2 regions of the Pseudomonas sp. TE3552 genome follow, and region 2 is predicted to be linked to the other one. Evidence: riboswitches for the same ligand, from Rfam matches in the RefSeq annotation. Region 2 holds a riboswitch; the other holds the start of a gene.
The links. A riboswitch is a leader RNA that binds a small molecule or an ion and turns the genes downstream of it on or off. The one in region 2 is predicted to bind cobalamin.
Positions count from the first base shown of each region.

Region 1: another riboswitch for cobalamin. It lies ahead of ACZ9BB_RS06960 (CbtB domain-containing protein); the one in region 2 lies ahead of cobO (cob(I)yrinic acid a,c-diamide adenosyltransferase).

Region 1 is NZ_JBWBQJ010000001.1:1,558,936-1,573,935, reverse strand. Features, by position in the region: gene ACZ9BB_RS06985 (phospholipase D-like domain-containing protein) at 1-518, opposite strand, end outside; gene ACZ9BB_RS06980 (vWA domain-containing protein) at 628-1,173, opposite strand; gene ACZ9BB_RS06975 (magnesium chelatase ATPase subunit I) at 1,293-2,291, opposite strand; gene cobN (cobaltochelatase subunit CobN) at 2,475-6,380, opposite strand; gene cobW (cobalamin biosynthesis protein CobW) at 6,384-7,451, opposite strand; cobalamin riboswitch at 7,554-7,768, opposite strand; cobalamin riboswitch at 8,022-8,249, shown strand; gene ACZ9BB_RS06960 (CbtB domain-containing protein) at 8,372-8,578, shown strand; gene ACZ9BB_RS06955 (CbtA family protein) at 8,590-9,294, shown strand; gene ACZ9BB_RS06950 (cobalamin biosynthesis protein) at 9,291-9,704, shown strand; gene cobM (precorrin-4 C(11)-methyltransferase) at 9,786-10,532, shown strand; gene nfuA (Fe-S biogenesis protein NfuA) at 10,730-11,314, opposite strand; gene ACZ9BB_RS06935 (fatty acid cis/trans isomerase) at 11,399-13,684, opposite strand; gene metH (methionine synthase) at 13,840-15,000, shown strand, end outside.
Region 2 is NZ_JBWBQJ010000001.1:3,505,778-3,520,777, forward strand. Features, by position in the region: gene cobD (threonine-phosphate decarboxylase CobD) at 1-502, opposite strand, end outside; gene cbiB (adenosylcobinamide-phosphate synthase CbiB) at 495-1,403, opposite strand; gene bluB (5,6-dimethylbenzimidazole synthase) at 1,400-2,050, opposite strand; gene ACZ9BB_RS15715 (cobyrinate a,c-diamide synthase) at 2,047-3,372, opposite strand; gene cobO (cob(I)yrinic acid a,c-diamide adenosyltransferase) at 3,369-3,980, opposite strand; cobalamin riboswitch at 4,062-4,296, opposite strand; gene ACZ9BB_RS15725 (hypothetical protein) at 4,451-5,035, shown strand; gene ACZ9BB_RS15730 (PQQ-dependent sugar dehydrogenase) at 5,104-6,417, shown strand; gene ACZ9BB_RS15735 (O-methyltransferase) at 6,449-7,111, opposite strand; gene ACZ9BB_RS15740 (C40 family peptidase) at 7,343-7,879, opposite strand; gene ACZ9BB_RS15745 (C40 family peptidase) at 8,046-8,684, opposite strand; gene hda (DnaA regulatory inactivator Hda) at 8,909-9,613, opposite strand; gene ACZ9BB_RS15755 (AI-2E family transporter) at 10,117-11,190, opposite strand; gene ACZ9BB_RS15760 (DUF2066 domain-containing protein) at 11,220-12,278, opposite strand; gene purM (phosphoribosylformylglycinamidine cyclo-ligase) at 12,652-13,710, shown strand; gene purN (phosphoribosylglycinamide formyltransferase) at 13,710-14,360, shown strand; gene ACZ9BB_RS15775 (DUF3108 domain-containing protein) at 14,369-15,000, shown strand, end outside.

The DNA.
Region 1 (15,000 bases), 1.9 Mb from region 2:
CATTGCCGTGGAGCGTCGGGCCATTCTTCGATGGGCAGTTTCTTGTTGGCGCTGAGCAGCGCATCGAGGTCGGCAAACTTGCGCTGGAATGCCTGGCTGGCAGCCACCGCCCGGTTGAAAATCACGTTCTGACCCTTGGGCAGGCCATTGTCCGTGGCGACCGTCACTTCCAGAAACTCACCCAGCTGTGGCGCATCCGCGGTGCCGTAGGCCAGGTGAACCCGATAATGCATGGTCACACCCGGATTAACCGCGTAATCGGCCCAGCGAAACTTCTGTAGCGGCGCGGCATCGCTGGGGGTGGCGTGAAACTGGGGGAAGGTATGGGTCTTGCCGGGAAAGGTCAGGCTGTTGAACAGAAACAGCCAGGGTTTGTTGCCTTGCTGTTTTTCGATGGCGAACCCCAGCAGGCCTTTGCGACGGGGTTCGGCCAGGTCGATGGCCAGCAGTACGCCGTTGGTGCCGGCATAGGCTTTGACGCGGAAATCGTCCTGATCATTGCGGGCTAGAACGCGCATGGGTCACTCCTGTGATTGTCTTGCTTACAGAGCATAGGGTAGCGATGCGGATTAACCGCAATTATCCGATTCCGAGGTGATGCCTTCGCGAGTACTGCCAGCACACAACTCAACCTGAAATCAGCTCATCGATATGTCGATAATCAACCTGCAACTGCGCTGCCAACACCTTGGCCCGTCCAAGGCGAATCGGCCCGCGTTCGATGTCGATCAGCAGCCCCGGGCACTCCAGCGTCGGCAATGTTGACCACTCCTTCACCCGTCCATCAGTCACCAGCAGCAGCCTTTGCTGTTCAGCCGCAAAGCGCTTTCGTCGCGCCGCCAGCCAACGTTGCGCCTCACCCAGCGCAGCCAGCATCGGCGTCCCGCCACCGGCCCCCAACTCCTCGAGCCAGTCACGCAAGCCCGCGGAGGCTTTCAACCCTTGCACCTGCCACTTCGGCATATGACCGCTGGCAGTCAACAACGCCAGCCGCGCACGCTGCCGATAGGCATCGTCGAACAGTTGCGCCAGCAAGCCCTTGGCATCGCTCAACGCCTGATGACGCCGGGTCGAAGCCGAGGCATCGACGATCACCAGCCACAGTTCGTGGGGCGCGTGCGTGCGCAGATGGAACAACACATCGTCGCGCTGGCGTGGTCGGCCATTGAGCAAGGTGCCGGGCCAATTGATCGATCCGCTACGGGCCGCGTGGCGCTTGCCCTGCTTGCCGCCATCGAGCCGTCCTGCACGGGGTCTGGCATTCGCCCCCGCGTCTGTTCGAGGGCGAATGCCTAGGGCTTTTTTGGCCAGCTGGGCACTTCACGTCGTGCGCCAACCGGCAGCGCCTGGGCGGGCATTTCGCCCCACTGGCCCTGGCCTTCGCCGGGACTGGAATTTTGCCTGGATGGCGGCTGACTTTGTGGCGATGCCGGTGGCGAGTGTTCGCGACGGCGATGGCGCAAGGCAAACTCGGCGACTGCGTCGATATCCTCTTCGCTGATCGCGCTCGCCCCTCGCCACGCCGCGTGAGCCCGGGCCGCGCGCAACCAGACCAGATCGGCCCGCAAGCCATCGACGCCGGCCGCGAAGCAGCGCTCGGTGATCTGCGCCAGCGCGGCATCGTCGAGCGGAATGCTCGCCAGTGCCGAGCGCGCCTTTTGGCAACGCTCGCGCAGTGCGTGTTGCTGGCTTTCCCACTCGGCGCAGAACCCTTGCGGATCGCTGTCGAAATCCAGGCGACGACGGATAATCTGGCCGCGCTCGGCGGGTGCGGTATGGCCACTGAGGGCGACGTTCAGGCCAAAACGGTCGAGCAGTTGCGGACGCAGTTCGCCCTCTTCCGGATTCATGGTGCCGATCAGCACAAACTTCGCCGAATGCCGATGGGAAATCCCGTCGCGCTCGATCAGGTTGGTGCCGCTGGCGGCCACGTCGAGCAGCAGGTCGACGAGGTGATCGGGCAGCAGATTGACTTCATCGACATACAACACGCCGCCGTCGGCCTTGGCCAGCACACCGGGAGAAAACTGTGCGCGACCGTCGCTCAGGGCCGCGTCCAGATCGAGGGTGCCGACCAACCGTTCTTCGGTGGCGCCCAGGGGCAAGGTAACGAATTGACCGCTGGCCAACAGGTCTGCCAGACCTCGGGCCAGGGTCGACTTGGCCATGCCCCGTGGGCCTTCGATCAGCACACCACCGATTTTCGGGTCGATGGCGGTCAGGTACAGCGCGAGCTTCAAATCATCGGCGCCGACCACGGCGGAGAGCGGGAAATGGGGGGTGTCGGTCATGTTCAAATCTCAGTCATGGTCGGTGATAACTCTGTGGCGAGGGAGCTTGCTCCCGCTCGGCTGCGTAGCAGTCGTAAAACCTGAAAATGCGGTGTGCCTGACAGAACCTGGATTTAGTTTTGGGGCTGCTGCCCAGCCCAGCGGGAGCAAGCTCCCTCGCCACAGGTGTCCTTTGCTCACCAGCTAACTGTCTTCTTCTATGTCGAGCAACAAATTCTCCAGCGCCTCGCGGTACTCGCCCGGTTCCTGCCACAGACCCCGTTGCTGCGCTTCCAGCATGCGCTCGGTCATGTCGCGCAAGGCATGGGGATTGTGTTCGCGGACAAAGTCCCGGGTCGCCGGATCGAGCAAATAGGCGTCCGCCAGCAACGCATACTGGTGATCGTCGATCAACTGCGTGGTGGCGTCGAATGCAAACAGGTTATCGACCGTCGCCGCCAGTTCGAAAGCGCCTTTGTAGCCATGACGCTTGACCCCCTCGATCCACTTCGGATTGGCTGCCCGGGAACGGATCACCCGGTTCAGCTCTTCCTTCAACGTGCGGATTTTCGGCAAGTCCGGCTGACTGTGGTCGCCATGGTAACTGGCCGCTGTTTCGCCGCTGAGGCTTTCGACGGCTGCCAGCATGCCACCCTGGAACTGGTAATAGTCGTTGGAGTCGAGCAAGTCGTGCTCGCGGTTGTCCTGGTTTTGCAGCACTGCCTGCACCTGGCTCAGACGCTGGGCGAACTGTTCGCGGGCGGCGGTGCCTTCATCGGAGCCGCCGTAAGCGTAGCCGCCCCAGTTCAGGTAAACCTCGGCCAGGTCCTCGCGGCTTTGCCACAAGCGACCGTCGATGGCGCCCTGCACGCCCGCACCATAAGCCCCCGGTTTGGCCCCGAAGATGCGCCAGCCGGCCTGCCGCCGAGCCGCGTCTTCATCGAAACCGGATGCCAGCAGCGCTGTGCGCTCAGCACGGACCTTGGCTGCCAACGGGTTGAGATCGTCCGGCTCATCCAGCGCGGCGACCGCTTGCACGGCGGCGTCGAACAGCCGGATCAGGTTGGCAAAGGCATCGCGGAAGAATCCGGAGACGCGCAAGGTCACGTCCACCCGCGGCCGGTCCAGCAGGCTCAACGGCAAAATCTCGAAATCGTCGACCCGCTGACTGCCCGTCGCCCATACCGGCCGCACGCCCATCAACGCCATCGCCTGGGCAATGTCGTCGCCGCCGGTGCGCATGGTCGCGGTGCCCCAGACCGACAGGCCGAGCTGACGCAGGTGATCGCCGTGATCCTGCAAGTGCCGCTCAAGAATCAGGTTCGCGGACTGAAAACCGATGCGCCACGCGGTGGTGGTCGGCAGGTTGCGCACATCCACAGAATAGAAATTGCGCCCGGTGGGCAACACGTCCAGCCGCCCGCGACTGGGTGCGCCGCTCGGGCCGGCGGGGACGAATCGACCGCCGAGGGCGTCCAGCAGGCCGCGCATTTCAGCCGGGCCGCAGGCGTCCAGACGTGGCGCAACGACTTCGCGCAGGCTGTCGATGATGGCGTTCACTTCCGACCAATCACCCTCCTGTGGGCCTTTGTGGCGAGGGAGCTTGCTCCCGCTGGACTGCGCAGCAGTCCCATCTTTTGGGGCCGCTTCGCGACCCAACGGGAGCAAGCTCCCTCGCCACAGGGGCTCGCTCCCACAGGGTCCGGGGATGGCTTGTAGCTCGACCTCGGCATTCAAAGCCTGCTCGATCAGCTGCGCGGCGAACAGCTCCAGACGCTCGCGGGTATCCCCCGCCGTGCGCCACAGCTCATCACTGATCGACTGCAATGCCTGCGGACGAGGACCGTTCCAGGGCTCGGCCAACACGCAATCCAGCGGATCGAAACCCAGTGCGAACGCCTTGGCCAGCGCCCGCAACAAACTCGATTGCGCCCCACGACCATCGCCGCGCGGAATCCGCAGCAAGGCCAACAAGGTGTCGATGCGCAATCGCCCGGTCGGCGATTCGCCAAACACGTGCAGGCCATCGCGGATCTGTGATTCCTTCAAGTCGCACAGGTACGTGTCCAGACGTGGCAACCAGATCGCCGCGTCGGCGTCACTGTCGAGCTTATCGTCCAGTTGCAGTTCGCGGTCGATGTGCGTGTCGCGCACCAATTGCAGAATGTCACGCTGCAACTCTCGGGCGCGGCGTGGATCGAGCAATTGCGCTTCGTAATATTCGTCAGCCAACAATTCGAGATTGCGTAGCGGGCCGTAGGTTTCGGCGCGGGTCAGTGGCGGCATCAAGTGGTCGATGATCACTGCCTGCGTACGACGCTTGGCCTGGGCGCCCTCGCCCGGGTCATTGACGATGAACGGATAGATGTTCGGCAGCGGCCCGAGCAGCGCGTCCGGCCAGCAGCTCTCGGACAGCCCGACACCCTTGCCCGGCAGCCATTCGAGGTTGCCGTGCTTGCCGACGTGAATCACCCCGTGAGTACCGTAGGTGTTGCGCAACCAGAAGTAGAAAGCGAGATAGCCGTGGGGCGGCACCAGGTCCGGGTCGTGATAGACCGCGCTCGGGTCAACCTGATAACCCCGCGCCGGTTGAATGCCGACGAAGGTCAGGCCGAAGCGCAGACCGGCGATCATCATTCGCCCGCCACGGAACATTGGATCGTTTTCGGGCGAGCCCCAACGTTCCAGCACCGCTTGGCGATTGGCCTCGGGCAGCGCGTTGAACATCAGGTAGTAGTCGTCCAGCGCAAGGCTTTGCTGGCAGGGGCGCTGATCGATGGTCTCCAGGTCATTGCTGACGCCGCCGAGCAACTGCTGGATCAGCGCGGTGCCGCTGTCCGGCAGTTCAGCCGGCAATGGATAACCTTCAGCCTGCAATGCCCGCAGGATATTCAGCGCCGCCGCCGGTGTGTCGAGGCCGACGCCATTGCCGATACGCCCATCGCGCGTCGGGTAGTTAGCGAGGATCAAAGCGATGCGTTTTTCGCCATTGGGCACTCGCGCCAGATCGATCCAGCGCCGCGCCAATTCGGCGACAAAATCCATGCGCTCAGGTTGCGGCCGGTAGCAGACCACGTCGGACTGGCTGCGCTCGCTGCGCCAGGCCAGGTCCTTGAAACTGATCGGCCGACTGATGATTCGCCCGTCCAGCTCCGGCAGTGCGATGTGCATCGCCAGGTCGCGGGGGCCGAGGCCTTGTTCGCTGGCGCGCCAACCGGGTTCATTGTCCTGGGCGCAGATCGCCTGGATCACCGGAATATTGCGGCGAAACGGTCGCAGGTGCGGTGCTTCGGGGCTGGATTGGGCGAAACCGGTGGTGTTGAGAATCACCCCTGCCTCGACTTCATCCAGCAAGTCCTCAACCACCGTCAGGCAGCCGGGCTCTTTCAAACTGGCCAGCGCAATCGGCAATGGGTTCAACCCCGCCGCCTGCAAACGCTGGCAGAAAATATCGATGAAACCGGTGTTCGCCGCCTGCAAATGCGAGCGGTAAAACAGCACCGCCGCCACCGGCTGATCAGCTTGCCAGTCGGCTTGCCAATCGCTCAACTCAGCGGGGCTTTTTTGCGGGTGGTAGATCGCCGTGCGTGGCAGGGTTTGCGGCTCGGACCACGGGTAATCGCGGCCCAGCCAGCGACTGGCGAGGCAGCGAAACAGGTCGAGCGCGTTGGCCATGCCGCCCTGACGCAGGAAGTGCCAGAGCCGATCGCGGTCTTGCGCGGTTACGGTGCTCAGGTCACTGAGTTCCGGGTCCGGGCGATCGTCCCCCGGCACCAGAATCAGCTGTACGCCGCGCTGGGACAATTCCACCAGACGCTCAATGCCGTAACGCCAATAGGCGATGCCGCCGTGCAGCGAGATCAGAATCACCTTGGCGTGGCGCAGCACTTCGTCGACGTAGAGATCCACCGAGGCATGATTCTGCACCTGCATCGGGTTGGCCAGACGCACGCTCGGGTAATCGTCGGGCAACTGCTGCGCCGCTTCGGCGAGCAACGCCAGGCTGGAATCGCCGCTGCACAGGATCACCAGCTCGGCGGGGGTTTGTCCAAGGTCGGCAATGTTGTCATCCGACACGAAACCGCCGGGCTGGGTCCTGAGCAGGTGCATGGGTTAAACGCTGAGCGCAGCGCGCAATTGCGCTTCGAGTTGAACGGCGTCCAGCGCCTGACCGATCAACACCAGACGGGTGCTGCGTGCCTCTTCGGCGCCCCACTGACGGTCGAAGTGCTTGTCGAACCGCGTGCCCACGCCCTGGATCAGCAGGCGCATCGGCTTGTTCGGTACCGCCGCGAAACCTTTGACCCGCAGGATGCCGTGCTGGACCACCAGTTGCGTCAGCGCGTCCATCAGCAGGCTTTCGTCGGCTTGTGGCAGCTCGATGGAGATCGAGTCGAACGCGTCATGGTCATGATCGTGATCGTCTTCACCTTCATGGTGATGATCATGATGGCTGTGGCGGCTGTCGATGTGTTCTTCGGAACCGGCACCGAGGCCGATCAGCACGTCCAGTGGCAGACGACCGCTGCTGGCCTCGATGACTTTCACCGCTGGTGGCAGCTCTTCGGCGACTTCCAGGCGCACGCGGGCCAGGTCTGCGGCGCTGATCAGGTCAGCCTTGTTGAGAATCACCAGGTCGGCACTGGCCAGTTGATCGGCGAACAGCTCGTGCAGCGGCGATTCGTGGTCCAGGTTCGGGTCGAGTTTGCGCTGGGCATCCACTTGATCGGGGAACGCAGCGAAAGTGCCGGCGGCGACGGCCGGGCTATCGACCACGGTGATCACCGCGTCAACCGTGCAGGCGCTACGGATTTCTGGCCATTGGAAGGCTTGAACCAAAGGCTTTGGCAGGGCCAGGCCCGAGGTTTCGATGAGGATGTGGTCGAGGTCGCCGCGACGGGCCACCAGTTCGCGCATCACCGGGAAGAATTCTTCCTGAACGGTGCAGCACAGGCAGCCGTTGGCCAATTCATAGACGCGACCGCTGGCTTCTTCTTCGGTGCAACCGATCGAGCATTGCTTGAGGATCTCGCCGTCGATGCCCAGCTCGCCGAACTCGTTGACGATCACCGCGATGCGGCGGCCCTGGGCGTTGTCGAGCATGTGGCGCAGCAAGGTGGTTTTGCCCGAGCCGAGGAAGCCGGTAACGATGGTGACGGGGAGTTTGGCCAGTGTTTTCATCGGATGCCCTTTGGCAAGGTGGCGGGCATACGGGACGACGACCGGCAACGCGGGCGCGCGTGCCTGAAGAGTTCGCCACCGGATCACCCCGCCCGGTTGAAAGTGAGAATCTGTGTCGAGGCAGGTCTCCTGGCTGACGGTGTGCCGGGCGGGTCAGCCTGGCATTCGCTGCGCCTTCCCGCGAACCCGTTGCACAGGGTTTGCAGTGGCGTGGCAGCGAACATCACCGTTCACAGTTGCGGGGGCAGCCGCGGCATCGACCGCGTTCCCTTCTTAGCTTCGACAGACGCCGAAGAACCTCGAAAGCGCAAGGCTACGCATCGTGTGGGGGCGGGTCAATGTCCTATAGGAGAATGCGATCACTTGGAGGGGGGTTGCCTGTGGCGAGGGAGCTTGCCCCCGTTCGAGCGCGAAGCGGTCGCAATCAGATACATGCGGTCTGCCTGTAGATATGCAGTGCATGGTTTTACGACTGCTTCGCAGCCGAGCGGGAGCAAGCTCCCTCGCCACAGGTATTTGGTGTCAGTTGAGAACCCATGCCAATTGACTCCCCGCCCTCGCCCATGCTCTCCTACACACCTTGTTACGGGTGCCCTTCACAGGGTGAAACGGGAAACCGGTGAATCATGTGCTTTACTCTAAAGCCATGTCAGTCCGGTGCTGCCCCCGCAACGGTAAGCGAGTGAAGCGTCAGATCCACTGTGCCGGTCATACGGCATGGGAAGGTGATGCTTGCAGGTTTCGGCGCAAGCCCTGCCCCTCGCGAGCCCGGAGACCGGCCCGCAACACAAAGTGACTCTTACGTTCACTGAATAACAAACCCGCGGTGGGCGGGCGCTGTTCGAAATCTCTGCGAGCCCTTGGCCTGTGGAGGTTTTCATGCGCTCTATTCACCCGCTGACAGACCAGAGGGAAGCGCCATGTCGATCATCAGCAGCACCGGCAGCAACACCGATAAAAAGAGCACGATCAGCACCACTTCAACCCTGAGCCAACGCCTGACCGCCGCTTTTTGTGCGTCGATCCTTGGCGCTAGCCTGGTGTATTTCGCCGGTTTCTCTCACATTGAAGCGGTGCACAACGCCGCGCACGATACCCGTCACAGCTCCGCCTTTCCGTGCCATTGAGACCTGCTGAGATGATCAAGCGTATTGCGCAAACCGCAGGGTTCACCGGGCTGCTGGCCGCTCTGCTATTGACCCTGCTGCAAAGCTTTTGGGTCGCCCCGCTGATTTTGCAGGCCGAAACCTACGAAAAATCCGAGCCGGCCGCTGTTGAAATCCACGAACACGCTGCAGGCGCTGTCGCTCACACCCATGATGCCGAAGCCTGGGAACCGGAAGACGGCTGGCAGCGCGTGCTGTCCACTACCGGCGGCAACCTGGTGGTGGCAGTCGGTTTCGCCTTGATGCTCGCCGGTCTCTACACCCTGCGTGCACCGACCAAGACCTCTCAGGGCCTGCTCTGGGGCCTGGCCGGTTATGCGACGTTCGTGCTGGCACCGACCCTCGGCCTGCCGCCGGAGCTGCCGGGCACTGCCGCGGCTGATCTGGCGCAACGGCAAATCTGGTGGATCGGCACTGCCGCGTCCACGGCCGTCGGCATCGCGCTGATCGTGTTCAGCCGTCACTGGCTGATGAAAGCTCTCGGCGTGGCGATCCTGGCCGTGCCGCATGTGATTGGCGCACCACAACCGGAAGTCCATTCGATGCTGGCGCCGCAAGCCCTGGAAGCGCAATTCAAAATCGCTTCGCAGCTGACCAACGTGGCGTTCTGGCTGGCCCTGGGCCTGATCAGCGCCTGGTTGTTCCGCCGCAAAAGCGATGGTCAATACCGCGCATGACTGACGTCAGCGCAGCGCCGACCCTGGTGGTCGGCCTGGGCTGCCAGCGCGGCTGCCCGGTCAGTACGCTACGGGCGCTGCTCGATCAGGCGTTACAGGCCCATCAAATCGAGCTTCGTGAGATCAAGGCCCTGGCCAGTATCGACCTGAAGCGCGAAGAACCCGCCCTGATCGAACTGGCCGAACAGCTGGCATTGCCGTTGATGTATTTCAGCAGCGAACAATTGGCCGGTTATGAACCGCAACTTAGCCACCACTCGGACATCGCGTTCGAACGCACCGGCTGTTACGGCGTGGCGGAAAGTGCCGCACTGGCCCTGGCCGAACAATTGGCCCAGGCTCCGGCAAAGTTGCTGATTCCTCGACAAAAATACGCCCAGGCCACCCTGGCATTGGCCAGCGCTGCGTAAAATCCCGATAATCCCCGCCTTCGATCATGAGCATTCTTCATCTGCAGCGTGCCCAAGCCCTTTTTCTGACAGGAATCGACGATGACCGTCTACTTCATTGGCGCCGGCCCCGGCGACCCGGAACTGATCACCGTCAAAGGCCAACGGCTGATTCGTAGCTGCCCGGTCATTATCTATGCCGGCTCCCTGGTCCCTGCCGCCGTGCTGGAAGGCCACCGGGCCGAACAGGTGGTCAACAGCGCCGAATTGCACCTGGAACAGATCATCGAACTGATCAAGACCGCCCACGCCAACGGCCAGGACGTGGCCCGGGTGCATTCCGGCGACCCAAGCCTGTACGGCGCGATTGGCGAGCAGATTCGCTACCTGCGTGAACTCGACATCCCTTTCGAAATTATTCCCGGCGTCACCGCCACCGCCGCCTGCGCGGCCCTTCTGGGTGCCGAACTGACCTTGCCGGACGTGTCACAGAGCGTGATTCTGACCCGCTACGCCGACAAGACCGCGATGCCGGCCGGGGAAGAACTCGGTAGCCTGGCGCAGCACGGCGCGACCATGGCCATCCACTTGGGGGTCAATCATCTGGAGAAAATCCTCGCCGAACTTCTACCGCACTACGGTGCCGACTGCCCGATTGCCGTGATTCACCGGGCAACGTGGCCGGATCAGGATTGGGTGGTGGGGACGCTTGAGGACATTGCCGAAAAGGTCAAAGCCAAGGGATTTCGCCGAACGGCGCTGATTCTGGTGGGTCGGGTGCTGGGCAGCGATCACTTCAGTGAGTCGTCGCTGTATCGCGCGGGGCATGCGCATTTGTATCGCCCTTGAGCCAACCACTCCCTGTGGCGAGGGGCTTGCCCCCGTTCGGCTGCGCAGCAGTCGTAAACCAGACAACTCGGTGTATCTGAAAAATGCAGAGGGCCGCTTCGCGACCCAACGGGGGCAAGCCCCCTCGCCACAGGTTACCGATCTCCCATAAAAAAACGGTGCTCACGGGCACCGTTTTTTATGTCGCAGCGAACACCTTAGTAGTAGGCGTTTTCTTTCTGCGTGTGGTCGGTCACGTCACGAACACCCTTGAGCTCGGGAATGCGTTCAAGCAAGGTGCGCTCGATGCCTTCCTTCAGGGTGACGTCTGCCTGGCCGCAGCCCTGGCAACCGCCGCCGAACTTCAGCACGGCGATACCGTCTTCGACCACATCGATCAGGCTGACCTGACCGCCGTGGCTGGCCAGCCCCGGGTTGATCTCGGTTTGCAGGTAGTAGTTGATGCGCTCGTTGACCGGGCTGTCGGCGTTGACCATCGGTACTTTGGCGTTTGGCGCCTTGATGGTCAGTTGGCCGCCCATGCGGTCGGTGGCGTAGTCGACGACTGCATCGTCCAGGAAGGCTTCGCTGAAGTGATCGATGTACGCGGTGAAGCTTTTGAGCCCCAGCGCGGTGTCTTCGGGTTTTTCTTCGCCCGGCTTGCAGTAGGCAATGCAGGTTTCGGCGTACTGGGTGCCAGGCTGGGTGATAAAGACGCGGATACCGATACCCGGGGTGTTCTGCTTGGACAGCAGATCGGCCAGGTAATCGTGGGCGGCGTCGGTAATGGTAATAGCGGTCATGGAAACTCCTCGCAGGCTTGGACGCAGTTTACGCCAATCATCGCGCCGGACAAAGTCCTAGTATTTTTGTCAGGAAAGCAGCCATCAAAGATTCTCGTAGCGGTTCATGTCCAGCACGCCCTCTTCCACCGGGTCGGTGTCGTGGATATACCGACTCAAATCATGGAAATACTGCCAGAACTGCGGATGACTGCGGCGAATGCCCCAGCGTTCGACGATTTTCTCGAAGCTGGCGGCGTCTTTGGCGTTTTCCATCTCGTCGACGAAGGCCGGCACCTGCCCGGCCGGGATGTTGAACATGAAGTTCGGGTAGCTGCTCATAACACCCGGATAGATCGTCAACGTATCGAGCCCCGGCTGATAACGCAGCGATTCACCGAGCAGGAACGCCACGTTGCTGTGGGCCCGGTTGCGCAGCAGGCTGTAGACCTCGCGCTTGCCGCTTTGGCTCTCGATGCGCAACATCGTGGCTTCCGGCAACTGATCGATGACTTTCAAACCGGCAGCCGGGCGCGAAGTCAGGCGGCTCAGGGCCTGCTCGGCATTCTGCAAATCCAGATCAATGTTCGGCCGTGAGCAGTAAGCGCCGTCGCAGCGGTTGATCGGGTCAGGCTTGGCATTGAGTTCGCCGTACCGGGCCAGCAACTGCAGTGCGAAATCGCGTTTCGGGTCCTTTTCGTCCAGCGTCAGCGCCGTTGGTTTGTCGTTGTCGATGTCCTCGTAATCCAGCCACATCTTGAACTTGCCACTGTTCTGGTACCAATCGTCGAGAAAGCCGTCCCGCGAGTCGGCAGGCATCAGGCGCAGGAAGTTCTGCTCGGCACCATTGCGGATCAGGTCGAAGTACAGTCGGGTCTGGGCCTGATGGGACACGTTGCCGAATACGTCGAAGTTAACCGCCAACTGATAATACGTTCGCTCGAGCAGCGGGTAATCGAACAACCAAATGGTTTGCGGGACGTCACCGATCAGCCCCTTATTCACCGAGGCGCCGTCGAAATGCCGGAAGATGCTCAACAGAGCGTTGTCATTGCCGGCCCACAGGGTCGACCAGCTCGGTGGCGGCAGATCGGCGTAGCTGTCCCGGCGCAAGGCTTCATATTCATTGCGTTTGTTGCGGTAGTCGCGCCACAGGCTCAGGACACTGCCGACGTCATCGTTCTGCCCCGGCATCGCCAGCAACGGCGTAGCCTGGCCGCGATATTTCGGGTCGGTGATGTACAGGTCATGCTCCGGAGCCTGGAACAGCGCCCAGAAATTGTCGCGAATCACATCGGTAGCGATCTGACCACGGCAGACCGGACCGCGAATAAAGGTGCGCACGAAGTATTCGGCGTTATCGAGCATGAACTGGTAACGCGCCTGGGCCGGGATTGCCTCAAAGGTCGTGAACGGATTGGCCCGTCGCTCCGGCCCATAACCCGGTAATGCGTTGACCTGCCAGTTGCCGTTGTAAAACAGGCTTTTGATCCGCGCCATCTTCGCCGCGCTCAGCGGATAGGTGATGTGGGTCTTGTGCACGATCACGCCCTGCACCGGCCACAGACGGTAATAAACCTGAGTGCCCGGGTCGTCATTCGGTCGGCGGGTGTTGATCAAGTCAATGGGCTGCCCCGTCGGCGTGCGCGAACGTACCCACTGAAAGAAATGCCCCGGCTCGCCATCCTTGAAATACAGATGCGCCAAAAACCAGTGTTCGAACAACCATCGCCCCACCAGGCTTTCGCGTGCGCCCGGCGCGTTCAGCAGGTTTTCCCACTGCACCACCTGCAAGGCTTCCTTCGCACTGGGCACCAGGCCCTGCTCATCGATCGGCGCGCCAGAGGCCAGCCAGCGTTGCAACGTCTGGTATTGCTGATCGGTCAGGCCGGTGACCGCCAGCGGCATGCCTTCTTTCGGGTGAGAACTGGCATAACCGTTGAACTCCGCCGGCATGGCGCACATGTTTTCCCGGTTCAGGCCCAGGACGATCTCTTCCGGTAGTTTGGCATTGGGTTGCAACGGCGTTTTGTGGCCCAGTTCAAGCATTCGCGCCATCAATGCCGCCTGGCTGCCCTGGGCGTCGAGTACCGAATAAAAGCCCTTTTGCTGCCAGGCACGCTTGCCGAAGGCGTCATAGAACAGCCGGGTCGGCGCTGCGGCCTGCCTGCGTTCGCCATCATAAACAGGCGCCTTGGTTGCACCTCGGGCCGCCCCTTCGCCACTGCCCAGATTGAGCTGACAGGCGGAGTCGTAGCAGGCATGGCAGGCCACGCACTTTTCGGTGAAGATCGGTTGGATGTCCCGGGTGTAGGAAATATCCGGACCTTGCGCAGCGGCGCCCCCGCTTAAAAACAGCATCAACAAGCTGGTGACGACGCGATACGACATGTCCCTGGTCCTGATCATGAGAAAACGTCGCGATTCTACCGGTCTGGCCCGCGCACCAACATGAACGATATTCATGCAAAACCGGCACATGCTCCAAAAGCGCACAGGTTTGTTATTATCCCGGCCCTTCGTCATGGCCTTACCGAGTAGTCCAAATGTCCGATCGCAGCGTTCGCCTTCAAGCTCTCAAGCACGCCCTCAAAGAGCGCATCCTGATTCTCGATGGCGGCATGGGTACGATGATCCAGAGCTACAAGCTCGAGGAGCAGGATTACCGTGGCAAACGCTTCGCCGACTGGCCGAGCGATGTCAAAGGCAACAACGACTTGTTGGTGCTGACACGTCCTGACGTGATTGGCGGCATCGAGAAGGCCTATCTGGACGCCGGCGCCGACATTCTGGAAACCAACACCTTCAACGCCACCCGGATTTCCATGGCCGATTACGGCATGGAAGAACTCGCCTACGAATTGAACGTAGAAGGCGCTCGCCTGGCCCGCAAGATTGCCGATGCGAAAACTCTCGAGAACCCGGACAAGCCGCGTTTCGTCGCTGGCGTACTCGGCCCGACCAGCCGCACCTGCTCGCTGTCGCCGGACGTGAACAACCCTGGCTACCGCAACGTGACCTTCGATGAGCTGGTGGAGAACTACACCGAAGCCACCAAAGGCCTGATCGAAGGCGGTGCCGACCTGATCCTGATCGAAACCATCTTCGATACCCTCAACGCCAAAGCGGCGATCTTCGCCGTGCAAGGCGTGTTCGAAGAACTGGGCGTCGAGTTGCCGATCATGATCTCCGGCACCATCACCGATGCCTCCGGCCGCACACTGTCGGGCCAGACCACCGAAGCGTTCTGGAACTCCGTGGCCCACGCCAAGCCGATCTCCGTCGGCCTGAACTGCGCCCTCGGGGCCAGCGAGTTGCGTCCGTACCTGGAAGAACTGTCGAACAAGGCCAACACCCACGTTTCCGCGCACCCGAACGCCGGTCTGCCGAACGAATTCGGCGAGTACGACGAGCTGCCGGCAGAAACCGCCAAGGTCATCGAAGAATTCGCCCAAAGCGGCTTCCTCAACATTGTCGGCGGTTGCTGCGGCACCACGCCGGGGCACATCGAAGCCATCGCCAACGCCGTGGCCGGTTATGCCCCGCGTGAAATTCCGGATATTCCCAAGGCCTGCCGCCTGTCGGGCCTGGAACCGTTCACCATCGATCGCAGCTCGTTGTTCGTCAACGTCGGCGAGCGGACCAACATCACCGGCTCCGCCAAATTCGCCCGCCTGATCCGTGAAGACAACTACACCGAAGCCCTG
Region 2 (15,000 bases):
CCATGAACGCCTCGTCCACCACCAGCCAGCCACCGCGCTGGGCCAAGCGTGAATGCCAGTCCAACAGGCGAGCCGGGGTAAGGCTCAGCCCCGTGGGATTGTTCGGGTTGACCACCACCAGCACGTCGAGGCTGTCGAGAAAGAAATCGACTTCCGACTCCAGGACTTCACGCACGATGTAACCGTTACGGCGCCAGGCTTCGGCGTGCTCGGCGTAACTCGGCGACAGCACACCGACCTTGCCGGCGCGACGCAAACGCGGCAGTAACTGAATCGCCATTTGCGACCCGGCCACCGGCAACACTTGGGCCGCACCGTAATAATCACAGGCCGCTTGCTCCAGACCGTCATCGGTTTCCGGCAAACGCGCCCAGGCTCGCAGTGGAATGTCCGGAACCGGGAATGGCCAGGGCGCGAGGCCACTGGACAGGTCGAGCCAATCGGCTTCGGCGATGCCATATTGAAGCGCCGCCTTACGCAACCGGCCACCGTGTTCAAGCATAGAATTCAGCCCCCACGCAAAGAATCAGCAGCCATAACCATACCCCGCGCTGGACCAATTGCCAGCCACGGTCGATGGAATCGGCATCCGCCGGCACGCCTTCGCCCAGTTGTGGACGCTGATGCAATTCACCGTGATAGATCGCCGCCCCGCCCAACTCGACCCCCAGCGCACCGGCACCGGCCGCCATGACCGGCCCGGCGTTCGGGCTGTCCCAGGTCGGGCCCTGGGTACGCCAGCATTTCAGCGCCAACCGGGTTTTACCCAGCAGCGCATAGGTCAACGCTACCAGTCGTGCGGGAATGTAGTTGAGGACGTCGTCGATCTTCGCTGCAGCCCAACCGAAACGTTCGAAGCGTTCGTTGCGATAACCCCACATGGCATCCAGGGTGTTGCTCAGACGATAAAGCACCACACCGGGTGCACCGGCCACGGCAAACCAGAACAGCGCGGCGAACACCGCATCGCTGCCGTTCTCCAGCACCGACTCGGTGGCGGCGCGGGCGACTTCGGTTTTGTCCAGTTCGCTGGTCTGACGGCTGACCAGATAGCCGACGCGTGCCCGCGCCTCGATCAGATCATCACCGCGCAGGGCCTTGGCCACCGGCTCGACGTGCTCGCCGAGGCTGCGCATGCCGAGGGCACAATAGAGCGCGAGAATCTCGACAATCCAACCGACATAAGGCGCCCAGGAAAGTGCGGTGACCAGCAAGGTCAGCGGCACGACCGCCATCACCCAAGCCGTAACCCCGTGGCTGCGCCAGCCACGGCCGCCGGAGTTGAAACGCTGCTCGATGCGATCGGCAAAACGACCGAACGCCACCAGCGGATGCCAGCGTTTGGGTTCACCCAGCAGCGCATCCAGCGCGACCGCGGCGACACTCAACAACGCCACACTCATTGACTCACTCCCCAATAATTTTCATACAGCAATTCGCCAAGGGGACGCGCCTGCGCCCAACCTTCGAGTACCAGCATCGGCGCCGGATAGAATTCCTTGACCGGTCCCAGACAAAGAACAGCCAAAGGCTTGGCCCCGGCCGGCAGCCCTAACAACTCCGCCAGGGCTTGCGGTTCAAACAGCGACACCCAGCCCATGCCCAGGCCTTCGGCGCGGGACGCCAGCCAAAGGTTCTGGATGGCGCAAGACAGCGACGCCATGTCCATTTCCGGCAAGGTACGTCGGCCGAAGATATGCCGCTCACGATCGTCCATCAGCGCGGCGACCAGCACCTCGGCGCAGTCGTTGATGCCTTCGACCTTGAGCTTCATGAATTCGTCGGAGCGCTCGCCGAGGGCTTCGGCGGTGCGGATACGTTCGTCTTCCACCAGTTGCTGGATCTTACCGCGCAGGGCCCGATCGCTGATGCGGATGAAACGCCAGGGCTGCATCAGGCCGACACTCGGCGCCTGGTGCGCGGCTTCGAGCAGACGCCTCAATAACGCAGGCTCGACCGTGCCACCGCTGAAGTGGCGCATGTCGCGACGTTCGCCGATGGCTCGATAGACGGCTGCGCGTTCGACTGCGGAAAAGGCGTTGTCGGTCATGGCCTGCTCGCGATGGCGGTCTCACGATCAGGCACAAATAGCGCAGCAATCGCTTGAGGGTTAGACGGAAAATAAAAATGCACATAAGAAGCGGTCATCCGCCCCTCACGATAAACCGCCTCCGCCCCTCGCCCACCATTCGGGCTCAGCCCACGAGCAATCGGTTCAAGCTCGGTGCTGGTCAGCGAATGGTGATAGGTGTGCCCCCGCAGCAAACCTTCCGGCAATTCAACCGCCTGCAGGGCCAACGCAGCGAGACGCTTCTGCATCACCGCGTCACCGCTCAACAAGCCGACCAGTTCGGCGCGAGTGCCCTCGACATCGGTCAGCGAATCCAGCAGATAGAGCATGCCGCCACATTCGGCCAACAGCGGTTTGCCCGCGGCATGGTGAGCGCGGATCGCCGTCAGCATCGAGGTGTTTTGCGCCAACGCCACGTGGTGCAATTCAGGGTAACCACCCGGCAGATAAAGGCTGTCTGCCTCCGGCAACCCGCTATCGCGAATCGGCGAGAAGAAAGACAATTCGGCGCCCATCGCCCGCAGCAGATCCAGGCTCGCGCCATAGGTAAACGCGAAGGCTTCGTCGCGGGCCACGGCAATCCGCACACCGGCCAGCAACGGTTCGGCCGCGATCATTTCAGGCGCGGCGAATTCCACGGCCGGCGGCAGCGCTACGTCGCAACTGTTGGCCAATGAATCGGCTGCCGCATCGAGACGCATATCGAGGTCATTCAGCTCGCTGGCCTGAACCAGGCCCAAATGCCGACTCGGCAGTTCGATTCCCGTTTCTCGCGACAGCGCGCCGTACCAGCGCAAGCCTTCAGTCAGGCTGCCTTCGAGCAATTGCGCGTGACGCAAAGTGCCGACCCGGTTGGCCAACACGCCGGCAAACGGCAAATCCGGCTGATAGCGCGCAAGGCCCAGGGCCAATGCGCCAAACGTCTGCGCCATGGCAGTGCCGTCGATCACGCCCAGCACCGGCACGCCGAAGTGCCGCGCCAGATCAGCACTGGACGGCGTACCGTCGAACAGCCCCATGACTCCTTCGATGAGGATCAGATCGGCTTCGCCAGCGGCTTCCCACAATAGACGACGACTTTCCTGCTCGCCGACCATCCACATGTCCAGTTGATAGACCGGTGCACCGCTTGCGCGCTCGAGAATCATCGGATCGAGAAAGTCCGGGCCGCATTTGAACACGCGAACCTTGCGCCCCTGATTGCGATGCAAACGGGCGAGCGCGGCGGTGACGGTGGTCTTGCCCTGACCGGAGGCCGGCGCGGCAATCAATACCGCCGGGCATTGACGTGGTTGACTCACAACTCGACGCCTTTTTGCGCTTTGATCCCGGCCTGGAAGGCGTGCTTGATCATGCCCATTTCGGTGACGGTGTCAGCCAGTTCGATCATCTCCGGTTTGGCGCCGCGACCGGTGACCACCACGTGCTGCATCGGCGGACGGGCCTGCAAGTCGCTGAGCACCTGATCGAGGTCGAGATAACCGTGCTTGAGGGCGATGTTCAACTCATCGAGTACCACCAGACCGATGGACGGGTCGCTCAGCAGTTCGCGGGACACCGCCCAGGCGGCTTCGGCGGCGGCGATGTCGCGCTGGCGATCCTGGGTTTCCCAGGTGAAGCCCTCGCCCATCACATGAAAACGCACCTGTTCCGGGAAGCGCCGGAAGAACAGCTCCTCGCCAGTGCTGTTGCGCCCCTTGATGAACTGCACCACGCCGCACTGCATGCCGTGGCCCATGGCCCGCGCAAGCATGCCAAACGCCGAACTGCTTTTGCCTTTGCCGTTACCGGAAAGCACCAGCAGCAAACCGCATTCATTCGGCGAGTTGGCGATGCGTTCGTCGATCACCGCTTTTTTGCGCAGCATGCGCGCCAGATGGCGTTCGTCACGATCGGGGATATCAGTCATAGGGGAGCTCTCCGTTGAGGCTGGATAACGGCGGGCAGGCACAAGAATAGACGGCAAGAAGCCTGGCATCGCCCACCGTGATGCCGCTGAATGGATCAGGCCGGTCTCCGGGCTCATGAGCGGCACTTGGCCCGACTGCGCGCCTTCCCGCATCGTTCATCGACACAGTGGCATCAGGCGCAGTCTTCACTCATTTACCGTTGCGGGGGCAGCGCCGGGATCGTGATCATTCTTCGCTGGAAGAAATCCACTCACCGGCTTCCCTGTTTCACTCTGTCGACCAAGGCCACAGAGCACCTGAAACAAGCCGCGAAGGTTAGAGGGTTGGGGGTGGAGCGTCAATTAAAGACGGGACGCCTTCCGGCGAATAACTGCCGTCGATCAATTATCTGACGCCAATCTTGTGCCACACTGTCAGCAGTGATATCAAAGAGCCACAACCTCATAACACAATAACAAGGGTGAGCCACATGCAAGGCATGATCATCAGCAATCCGAAGCTGGAATTCCTGCGACCGGTGCTGGAACGCTGGTTTGACTGTATCGACCGCTACAACGCCGTGCGCGGCGATAACGATACGCCTTACTGGTACGACGAAAAGGCCAACCTCGGCCTGCTCTGCGCCGCGGCCTGGATGGCGGAAATGGTCACGCTGCAGCAAACACCGACGCGCAAACAGACCGAAGAAGGCGAACGCAACGCCCGCGCCGATCTGTTTATCGCCACCAGCGAAGAGCGCGCGTACCTCCAGGCCACCCAACGCTGGCCGCGGGTCAATAGCTTGAACCTGACCCAGGCACTTGCGGACATCACCAGCGATGCGAAGCGCATCAGCTACGCCAGCGACCTGAAACTCGGCTGCCTGTTTGTCGCCCCACAAAAAGCCCAGCACAGCGCCACCCCGGAAGAACTCCAGGACATGCTCGACGACCTGCAAAAGGAACACACCTGCGCCGTGGCCTGGTATTTTCCCTACGCCTACCGCAAGTTGCACAATGAAGCCGGCAACTACCATCCGGGGATCGCCGTACTGTTCAAGGAAGCCCGCGGCTGACCGGTTGAACCATCGGGTGTCTACGCTTCTCTATGATTACGTCAATGCATTCATAGGGAAGATCAGTAATGCGCAAACCCCAACTCGTTTTCATCATCGCGCTCGCCGGAGGGCTCGCCGCTTGTGGTGAAACCTCCAGCCTGCAAGTCTCGGATGGCACAGGCCCCTCGCCCAAGCTGCCAGAACCGAATAAAACCCTGATCCCGACGGTGAACATTGCCCCGGCGATCGGCTGGCCTGCTGGCGCGAAACCCATCGCCGCGCCAGGCACTCAAGTCGCGGCATTTGCCGAAGGCCTCGATCATCCGCGCTGGCTCTATGTGCTACCCAACGGTGATGTACTGGTGGCCGAAACCAATGCGCCGCCCAAACCCGATGACGGCAAAGGCATACGCGGCTGGGTCATGGGCAAAGTGATGGGCCGCGCCGGTGCCGGCGTTCCCAGCCCGAACCGCATCACCCTGCTGCGGGACCAGAACCACGACGGCATTGCCGAAACCCGCACGGTATTCCTGGAAAACCTCAACTCGCCCTTCGGCATGACGCTGGTCGGCAAGGACCTGTACGTCGCCGACACCGACCGCCTGCTGCTTTTCCACTACGAAAACGGCGAGACGGCGATCAAGTCACAGCCGATCAAGGTGGTTGATTTGCCGGGCGGCACACTGAATCACCACTGGACCAAAAATGTCATCGCCAGCAAGGACGGCAGCAAGCTGTACGTCACCGTGGGCTCGAACAGCAACGTCGGTGAAAACGGCATGGATCAGGAGGAAGGACGCGCAGCGATCTGGGAAGTGGATCGCGCCACCGGCAGCCATCGGATCTTCGCCTCGGGGATTCGCAATCCAAACGGCCTGGCCTGGGAACCGCAGAGCGGCGCGCTGTGGACGGCGGTCAACGAGCGTGACGAAATCGGCAGCGACCTGGTGCCGGACTACATCACTTCAGTGAAGGATGGCGGGTTCTACGGCTGGCCTTACAGTTACTACGGCCAGCACGTCGACGTGCGTGTAACGCCGCAAAATCCCGAACGGGTGGCCAAGGCGATCGCGCCAGACTACGCGGTGGGGCCACATACCGCATCGCTGGGCCTGACGTTCGCCGAAGGCAGCAAGTTGCCAGCGCCATTCACCCAAGGCGCCTTCATCGGCCAACACGGCTCATGGAACCGCAAACCACACAGTGGCTATAAAGTGATTTTCGTGCCATTCAGCGCCGGCAAACCGACCGGGCAGCCGGTGGATGTGCTCACTGGCTTCCTCACCGACGACGAAAAAGCCATGGGCCGGCCGGTGGGCGTAGTGATCGATCAGCAGGGCGGCCTGTTGGTGGCGGATGATGTGGGGAACAAGATTTGGCGCGTTTGCGCAGCCCAATAACTGCAACACACATTCCTGTGGGAGCGGGGGATCAGCGCTTGCGACAGAGGGTGAGGCCATCACCCAACGGCAACAGCGACAGATCCACCCGCGAGTCATCCTTCAAGGCGCGATTGAGCGCCTGGATGGCTCGGGTGTCTTCACTCTCAGGATTCGCCTCAAGCACCCGCCCGCTCCACAGCGTGTTATCGAACACCGCCAGACCGCCGACCCGCAACAAACGCAACGCATGCTCCAGATAAGCCGGATAGTTAGCCTTGTCGGCATCAACGAATATCAGATCAAAGTTCTCGCCCTGCCCTTGCTGCTCTAGCTGGGCGAGAGTTTCCAGCGCGGGCGCCAGATGCAAATCAATGCGCCCGGCCAGGCCTGCTTCCTGCCAGTAACGGCGCGCCGTGGCGTTGTAATCGCCGGGGATGTCGCAACAGATCAGCGAACCGTCATCTGGTAATGCAGCGGCCATGCACAAGGCGCTGTAACCGGTGAAGGTGCCGACTTCCAGCAAACGCCTGGCGCCAATGAGCTTGACCAGCAACGCGAGGAATTGCCCCTGCTCCGGCGCCACCTGCCAGCGAGCCATGGGCAGCGCCTGGGTTTCGTCACGCAGACGCTTGAGCAGTGGCGTTTCCCTCAGGGAAACGTCGAGCAGGTATTGGTAGAGAGAATCGTCGAGATTGAGTGTGCGAGCGGTCATGACAACCTCCGTCAGCGGGTAATGCTATTCACTTAAGAGAGTCTTGAATCAGAGAAACCTGTGGCGAGGGAGCTTGCTCCCGCTTGAGTGCGTAGCACTCACAAAAATTGGCGATGATTGTCAGACTTTTGGGGCCGCTACGCAGCCCAGCGCGAGCAAGCTCGCTCGCCACAAAGGGACGCACGATCCAAGAGCGCGCCTAAATGAACAGCATTACCGTTAGGGGGGGCCCTAGGGATTATGTGCCAAGTGCTCAGGCTGCAAGACGCGCTTGGCGCTCAGATAGGCTTTCTGCCAGTAAGCTTTGGACAAGCTGTCCAGCTTGACTGTGCCGCCCGTGGCCGGCGCATGAACGAAGCGGCCTTCGCCGACGTAGATCCCGGCGTGGCTGACCTGGGAACCACCATTGGTGGCGAAGAAAATCAGGTCACCGGTTTGCAGGCCTTCCTTGCCGACATTGGGGGCCTGCATGCCGATCATCTCGCGTGTGGAGCGCGGCAAGGAAATGCCGGCAACATCGCGATAGACATAACCGATCAGGCCGCTGCAATCGAACCCGGAATCCGGCGTGTTGCCGCCCCAGCGATAAGGCGTTCCCACCAGACCAAGCGCGCGAAACAGCACGTCTTCTGCCGCAGGGGAAAAGGCTTGGGAGGAACCGAAAACAATGGGCGCGCGAACCACCGGCGCCGGGGGTGGTGTACGGCTGGCACAGGCGCTGAGCAGCGCTGCGAAGAACATGAGTGCGAGGCGGGCCGACATCGTCATAAACAGAACATCCTGATCTGGCTGCGGCTTTTTTCTGCCCCGAAGACAGAAAAGAAAACCGCCTGCGCAGAACGCAGGCGGTTTGCCATCAATAATAGATCAGGATTCTAGCGGCTACGCGGCAAACTTCAAGTAAGACTTTAACTTCGCCTTACAAGTCGTACGTTTACTTGCGTACAGTGACCATAGTCGGCGCCATCGCGAGTGCGCGCTTGGCTTCGATGAAGGTCTTGCTCCAGTAGCTGTCGCCCAGGTTATCGACCCGGACACCACCGCTTTTGCGGCTGCTGGAGTGGATGAACTGGTTGTCGCCCAAGTAGATCCCGGCGTGACTGACACGACCGCGACGACCATTGGTAGCGAAGAACAGCAGGTCACCCGGCTTGAGATTATTGCGAGCGACCAGCGGAGCATTCACGTTGATCATTTCGCGAGTAGAGCGCGGCAAGTCCATACCGGCTTCTTCGCGGAACAGATAACCGATGAAGCCGCTGCAGTCGAAGCCTGCCTCGGAGGTGCCGCCGAAACGGTAACGGGTACCGATCAGGGACATGCCACGTTCGAGGATACTGTCGGCCAGAACCGGAAGCTGGTACGACTTGCCGCCGGCGAAGTCTGCCAGTTCTTTATTGGTGGCCACTTCTTCCTGGTAAAGATCTTGCTGGAAAAGCACGGAAGATTGCGCGGTAACTGAATTTGTAGCCCGCTGTTGTTGCTCTTGCTGGGACACTGGAGAGTGGGCAGCGCAACCGAACAACAGGGTGACGAGTGCGAGAGGCACGAGGGGTGCGAAGCGATTTAGCATGGGCACGACCGTGGCTGATAGTTTGAAGAAGCCGAGACTATGCCCGCTATCAACCTCATTTGCAAATTCAATCGATCTTTATGTGACTTATCGGTTTCCCGTTTACATCTAAGCGCTTAAGCCCATTTTGAATCTTGACGCAGCCTGCCCCCATGCAGGAAAGCGGCTTTTTTGACGCCTGGAATATGCCGAACCCCGCGTAAAACCTGGGCTTGGCAGATTTTTTACCAACCCAGGGTTTCTTTCAGGAACGGGATTGTCAGCTTGCGCTGAGCTTGGAGGGAAGCCTGATCGAGGCGCTCAAGCAACTCGAAAAGTGCACTCATGCTGCGGGTGCCACGGGTCAAAATAAAATGCCCGACTTCGTCGGTCAGGTGCAGGCCACGACGGGATGCGCGCAACTGCAAGGCACGCAATTTGTCTTCGTCAGAGAGCGGACGCATCTGGAAGATGAGGGCCAGTGTCAGGCGCGACTTGAGGTCCGCCAGTTTCACCGGCAGTTCGCGCGGGGACGTCGAGGCGGCGATCAGCAGACGCCGACCGCTGTCCCGCAGACGATTGAACAGATGGAACAGCGCCTCTTCCCAATCCGCCTTGCCGGCAACCGCCTGCAGATCATCCAGGCAGACCAGTTCGTATTGTTCGAGGTTATCGAGGATTTCGATACCGCGATCCAGCAATTCGGCCAACGGCAGGTACACCGCCGGCTCCCCCAACTGCTCGAAGCGAAGACACGCCGCCTGCAACAAATGCGTGCGCCCTACCCCGTCCTTGCCCCAGAGGTAAATCAGGCTTTCCGTCCAGCCGGCATCGGCTTCGCATAGCCGCTCGACATAGCCGAGTGCAGCGGCATTGGCGCCTGGGTAGTAATTGATAAAGGTAGCGTCATCACGCAGACGCACACCTAGGGGCAGCTGAATCGGTTTCATGCTGACTGAACAGTTCCAAAGGAACCGTTAGTGGCCTCTGTGTAAAGTTTGCGAAGTTTATACCCGTGAAGCTGACCGCACAATGCGACAGACCACAAGCAAAATCAAAGGTTTGCGTTAGTTAGGGGGCGCTCTCAATTAGTTTTCCCGCCGCGCCGGGTCTGCTGTTGTGCAGGGCAAGGCGCGAGAAGCGTAGTTTGGTCATTCCAAATAAGCTTCGAGCAACGCAGCCCTGCACAACAGCAGGCCCGGCCCTTCGGGTTGTGCCTTAAAGCGGGCCAGGCTGCGTTGCAGGCCTTGGAAAGGGAACAACCATTCCCAGCGGCCTGCGCCTTGCCTGGCCCGCTTTAAGGCGACAACGCGGCGGGAAAACTAATTGAGAGCGCCCCCTGATGCACTGGTTTTATGACAGTTTCTTTGGCGCACGCAAGTGACAGCCGGACCAGGGAGGCGGGCAAACCTGGCATGAAACCGGAATGCCCGCTACGAACGATCAAAAAACCTTATGGTTCAAGTTTGTCGGCACCGCCGTAGATATCCGAGTCCTTATACAAATCATGCACGTGGCGCACCAGGACCATGATCACCGCCGCCACCGGCAATGCCAGCAGCACACCGGTAAAACCGAACAGCTCGCCGCCTGCCAGGATGGCGAAGATCACCGCCACCGGGTGCAGGCCGATCCGGTCGCCCACCAGCAACGGTGTCAGGACCATGCCTTCCAGCGCCTGGCCAACCATGAACACCGCGACGATACCGATCATGGGATACAGATCGCCACCGAACTGGAACAATCCGGCGATCAATGCCGCACCAATCCCGATAACGAATCCCATGTACGGCACGATCGCCGCCAGCCCCGCGATCAGACCGATCAACAGCCCCAGTTCCAGCCCGACCATCATCAAGCCTGCGGCATAGATCACGCCCAGCGCCAGCATCACCAGCAACTGCCCGCGCACGAACGCCCCGAGCACTTCATGACACTCGCCCGCCAGGGACATGACACGCTTTTCACGATCACGCGGCAGCAGGCTACGGACCTTGGCCATCATCAGGTCCCAATCGCGCAGCAGATAAAAACTCACCACCGGGATCAGCACCAGATTGGCCAGCCAACCGATCAACGCAAGACCGGAAGCGGTCGCCTGACTCAGCACCACGCCAACAATGTCAGAGGTCTGGCCCATGTGCTCGCTGATCGCCGCCTTGAGCTTGTCGAATTTCCAGAAATTATCCGATAGCCCAAATTTCGATTGCGCCCACGGCAATGCGGTGTGCTGCAACCAATCGAGCATCTGCGGCGCCAGTTCGTACAAGCGAAACAGCTGCTTGGCGAGCATCGGCACCAACACCAACAGCAAGGTCGTGAAGATCAAGGTAAACAGCGCGAACACCGCCACCACGCCCCAGGTCCGTGACAGACCGAACTTCTCCAGGCGATCCACCAACGGGTCGAACAGATAAGCCAGCAACAGCGCCACCAGGAACGGCGTCAGGATCGGGTGCAACAGGTAAACAAACGCGCAAAGCAGGACCACCCCACCGAGCCAGAACCAACGCCGTGTATCGGCCATGTACCACTCCTGCTTCTATATAAAGAAAACTACCAGCGAAAACGTAACTGCGGCATCGGGGCCGGGGCTGGCGCTACGGCCGGTGCCGAGCCAGCAGCCACGGGTTGAACAGGTGCCACGGATGCCGGCGCCTCACCGGCCGGAACTTCCTGCAACTTCGCCAGCGACAATTGCGCCCGCAGCTGATCGGGGCTGCCATTGACGCGATAAAGCACGCGGTCACCATCGACGCTTTGCAGACGCGCGCCAAATGGCTCCAGCAAACGCCCGAGCGTCGCATAACGCTCCAGATTCATCCCCTGCACTTCCAGCAATTGCTCGCTCGACACACCCGGCTTGGCGACAAAACGCGTTGCCAGACGCTCGCTGACCGCCAGCATCACCGCATCGGCCACAGCGGCGGTATCGGCGCCCTGCACGCTACCGGCTTCTTTCTGATCGCCCAGCCACAAACGCCACTTGGCTTGCCATTGGCCACCCTCTTCACGGGCATGCACCGCCAGCAAGGCATCAGCATTGTAACGGTCGGATGCGCCCTGCAGCGGCGCAGGGTCTGCACTTTCCAGATTCGGCGCAGTGGCGACGATCTGTTCATTCAGGTCCGCCAGCGGCAGACGCAACGGCAGCCCACGGTGCTGAGCCGCCCGACGCAGGGGCGCTGCGCTGGCCTGGCCATCGCCCACCAGGCTCGAACCTTCGGTGGAGTCGTTCAACCACCAGCCGAGGATCGATGGCCGATTGGCGCTCCACACAGGCAACCCGGCACGGCGCAACGCCTGTTCGGTGGTGGCCGGATCGAAATCGACTTTCAAGACCTCCGGCGGCCCGGCGTCGTAACCGAACTGGCTGATAATCTGCTGAGGGTCTTTACGCACGGCCGCCAGACCGGGGCTCTGCGCAGCCTTGGGATCGCCGGTCAGGCGCAACACCAGCGTTTCCAGCGCCCGCTGAGTCGCCTGATCGCGCTCCTCCGGCGTCTGGCTACTAACAGGTTGGCGCACTTGATAGAGGCCTTTGACGGTTTCAGCATGACTGCTCAGGCTGACCACGGATAAACAGCCCACGAACATGAATTTAAGAAAACGCATGAAAGATTCCTGACGACAAGAGCGGCTGGAACAGACCGCATGAACTAGGCTGTGACCACACGCCCACGCAAAACATTCACCCGGTCCCGGTAAGTTTTCGCACTGTCATAACGATAGACGGTTAACGTCGATACCTTATACAGCCAACCGGGACGCCACTAACACGGGCAATATCGGTTTTTTTAACGCGATATGCCCCTGCCCGTCGGCACGAGGATGGCCGCTGCCCCTCAAGCCTGATAAAATCGCGCGCCTTCGCAGACCGGCAACAGCCGGGCGCCCTGAAATTCGCGTACGGCATTGCCCTTCGCCAGCTTCAGTGGCCCCACTGGACTCGGTCGTTACCCCTGAATCCCCCCTAAAGGCCTGGATCATGAGCAAGCAACCCTCCCTGAGCTACAAGGACGCCGGTGTAGACATCGACGCCGGTGAAGCATTGGTCGAACGCATCAAGAGCGTCGCCAAGCGCACTGCGCGCCCGGAAGTCATGGGCGGCCTGGGCGGTTTCGGCGCCCTCTGCGAAATCCCGGCCGGTTACAAGCAACCAGTACTGGTCTCGGGCACTGATGGCGTCGGTACCAAGCTGCGCCTGGCGCTGAACCTGAACAAGCACGACAGCATCGGCATCGACCTGGTGGCCATGTGCGTGAACGACCTGGTGGTATGCGGCGCCGAGCCGCTGTTCTTCCTCGACTACTACGCCACCGGCAAACTCAACGTCGACACCGCCGCACAAGTTGTGACCGGCATCGGCGCCGGCTGCGAACTGTCCGGCTGCTCCCTGGTCGGCGGCGAAACCGCTGAAATGCCTGGCATGTACGAAGGCGAAGACTACGACCTGGCCGGTTTCTGCGTCGGCGTCGTGGAAAAATCCGAAATCATCGACGGTTCCAAAGTCGCTGCCGGCGATGCCCTGCTCGCCCTGCCGTCTTCTGGCCCACACTCCAACGGCTACTCGCTGATCCGCAAGATCATCGAAGTGTCGGGTTCCGACATCGAGAACATCCAGCTCGACGGCAAACCGCTGACTGACCTGCTGATGGCCCCGACCCGTATCTACGTGAAGCCGCTGCTCAAGCTGATCAAGGACACCGGCGCTGTCAAAGCCATGGCCCACATCACCGGTGGCGGCCTGCTGGACAACATCCCGCGCGTATTGCCAAAAGGCGCTCAAGCGGTGGTTGACGTTGCAAGCTGGACTCGCCCTGCCGTGTTCGACTGGCTGCAAGAGAAAGGCAACGTCGACGAAACCGAAATGCACCGCGTGCTGAACTGCGGCGTCGGCATGGTTATCTGCGTCGCTCAAGAGCACGTTGAATCCGCGCTGAAGGTCCTGCGTGAAGCCGGCGAGCAACCATGGGTCATCGGTCAGATCTCCACCGCTGCCGAAGGCGCGGCCCAGGTCGAACTGAAGAACCTCAAGGCTCATTAATGTCCCAGACCTGTGATGTGGTGGTGCTGCTGTCCGGCACCGGCAGTAACTTGCAGGCCTTGATCGACAGCACGCGGACCGGCGACAGCCCGGTCCGCATCGCTGCGGTGATTTCCAACCGCGCCGACGCCTACGGCCTGCAACGCGCCAGGGACGCGGGTATCGACACCCGCACCCTGGATCACAAGGCTTTCGAAGGTCGCGAGGCCTTCGATGCCGCGCTGATCGAACTGATCGACGCCTTCAACCCAAAACTCGTGGTACTGGCCGGTTTCATGCGCATTCTCAGCGCTGACTTCGTGCGCCACTATTCGGGTCGCCTGCTCAATATCCATCCCTCGCTGCTGCCCAAATACAAAGGGTTACACACTCATCAGCGCGCGCTGGAGGCCGGCGATACTGAACACGGCTGTTCCGTGCACTTCGTCACCGAGGAACTCGATGGCGGACCACTGGTCGTACAGGCAGTAATACCGGTAGAGTTGCACGATTCGCCGCAGAGCCTGGCGCAGCGAGTCCATACCCAGGAACACCTGATCTACCCGATGGCCGTACGCTGGTTTGCCGAAGGTCGTTTAGCGCTCGACGAACAAGGTGCTTTACTGGATGGACAGTTGCTCGCGGCCAGCGGCCACTTGATTCGAACCTAGGAGATTTTATGCGTCGTGCCCTGCTCTTCGCTTGTGCTCTGCTTGCCCTGCCGTTTGCGCAGGCCGCAGACCTTCAACCGTTCTCCGCCAGCTACACCGCCGACTGGAAGCAACTGCCCATGAGCGGCACCGCCGAGCGCAGCCTGACCAAGGCAGCCAACGGCGTCTGGAAACTCAGCTTCAAGGCGTCGATGATGATCGCCAGCCTGACCGAAGAAAGCACCCTGACCCTGGACAAGGACACGCTGCTGCCACAGTCCTACCACTTCGAACGCGGTGGCCTGGGCAAAGCCAAGAAAGCTGATCTGGACTTCGACTGGACCAACAAGATGGTCACCGGCACTGATCGCGGCGATCCGGTCAAGATCCCGCTCAATCGCGGCATGGTCGACAAATCCACCTATCAACTGGCCTTGCAGCACGATGTGGCGGCCGGCAAAAAGACCATGAGCTACCCGGTCGTCGATGGCGGCGAAGTCGATACCTATGACTTCCGCGTACTGGGTTCGGAGAAGGTCGACACCAAGGCTGGCCAGATCGATGCGATCAAGGTCGAGCGCGTGCGCGATCCGACACAAAGCAAGCGCATCACCGTGCTGTGGTTCGCCAAGGACTGGGATTACCTGCTGGTCCGTCTGCA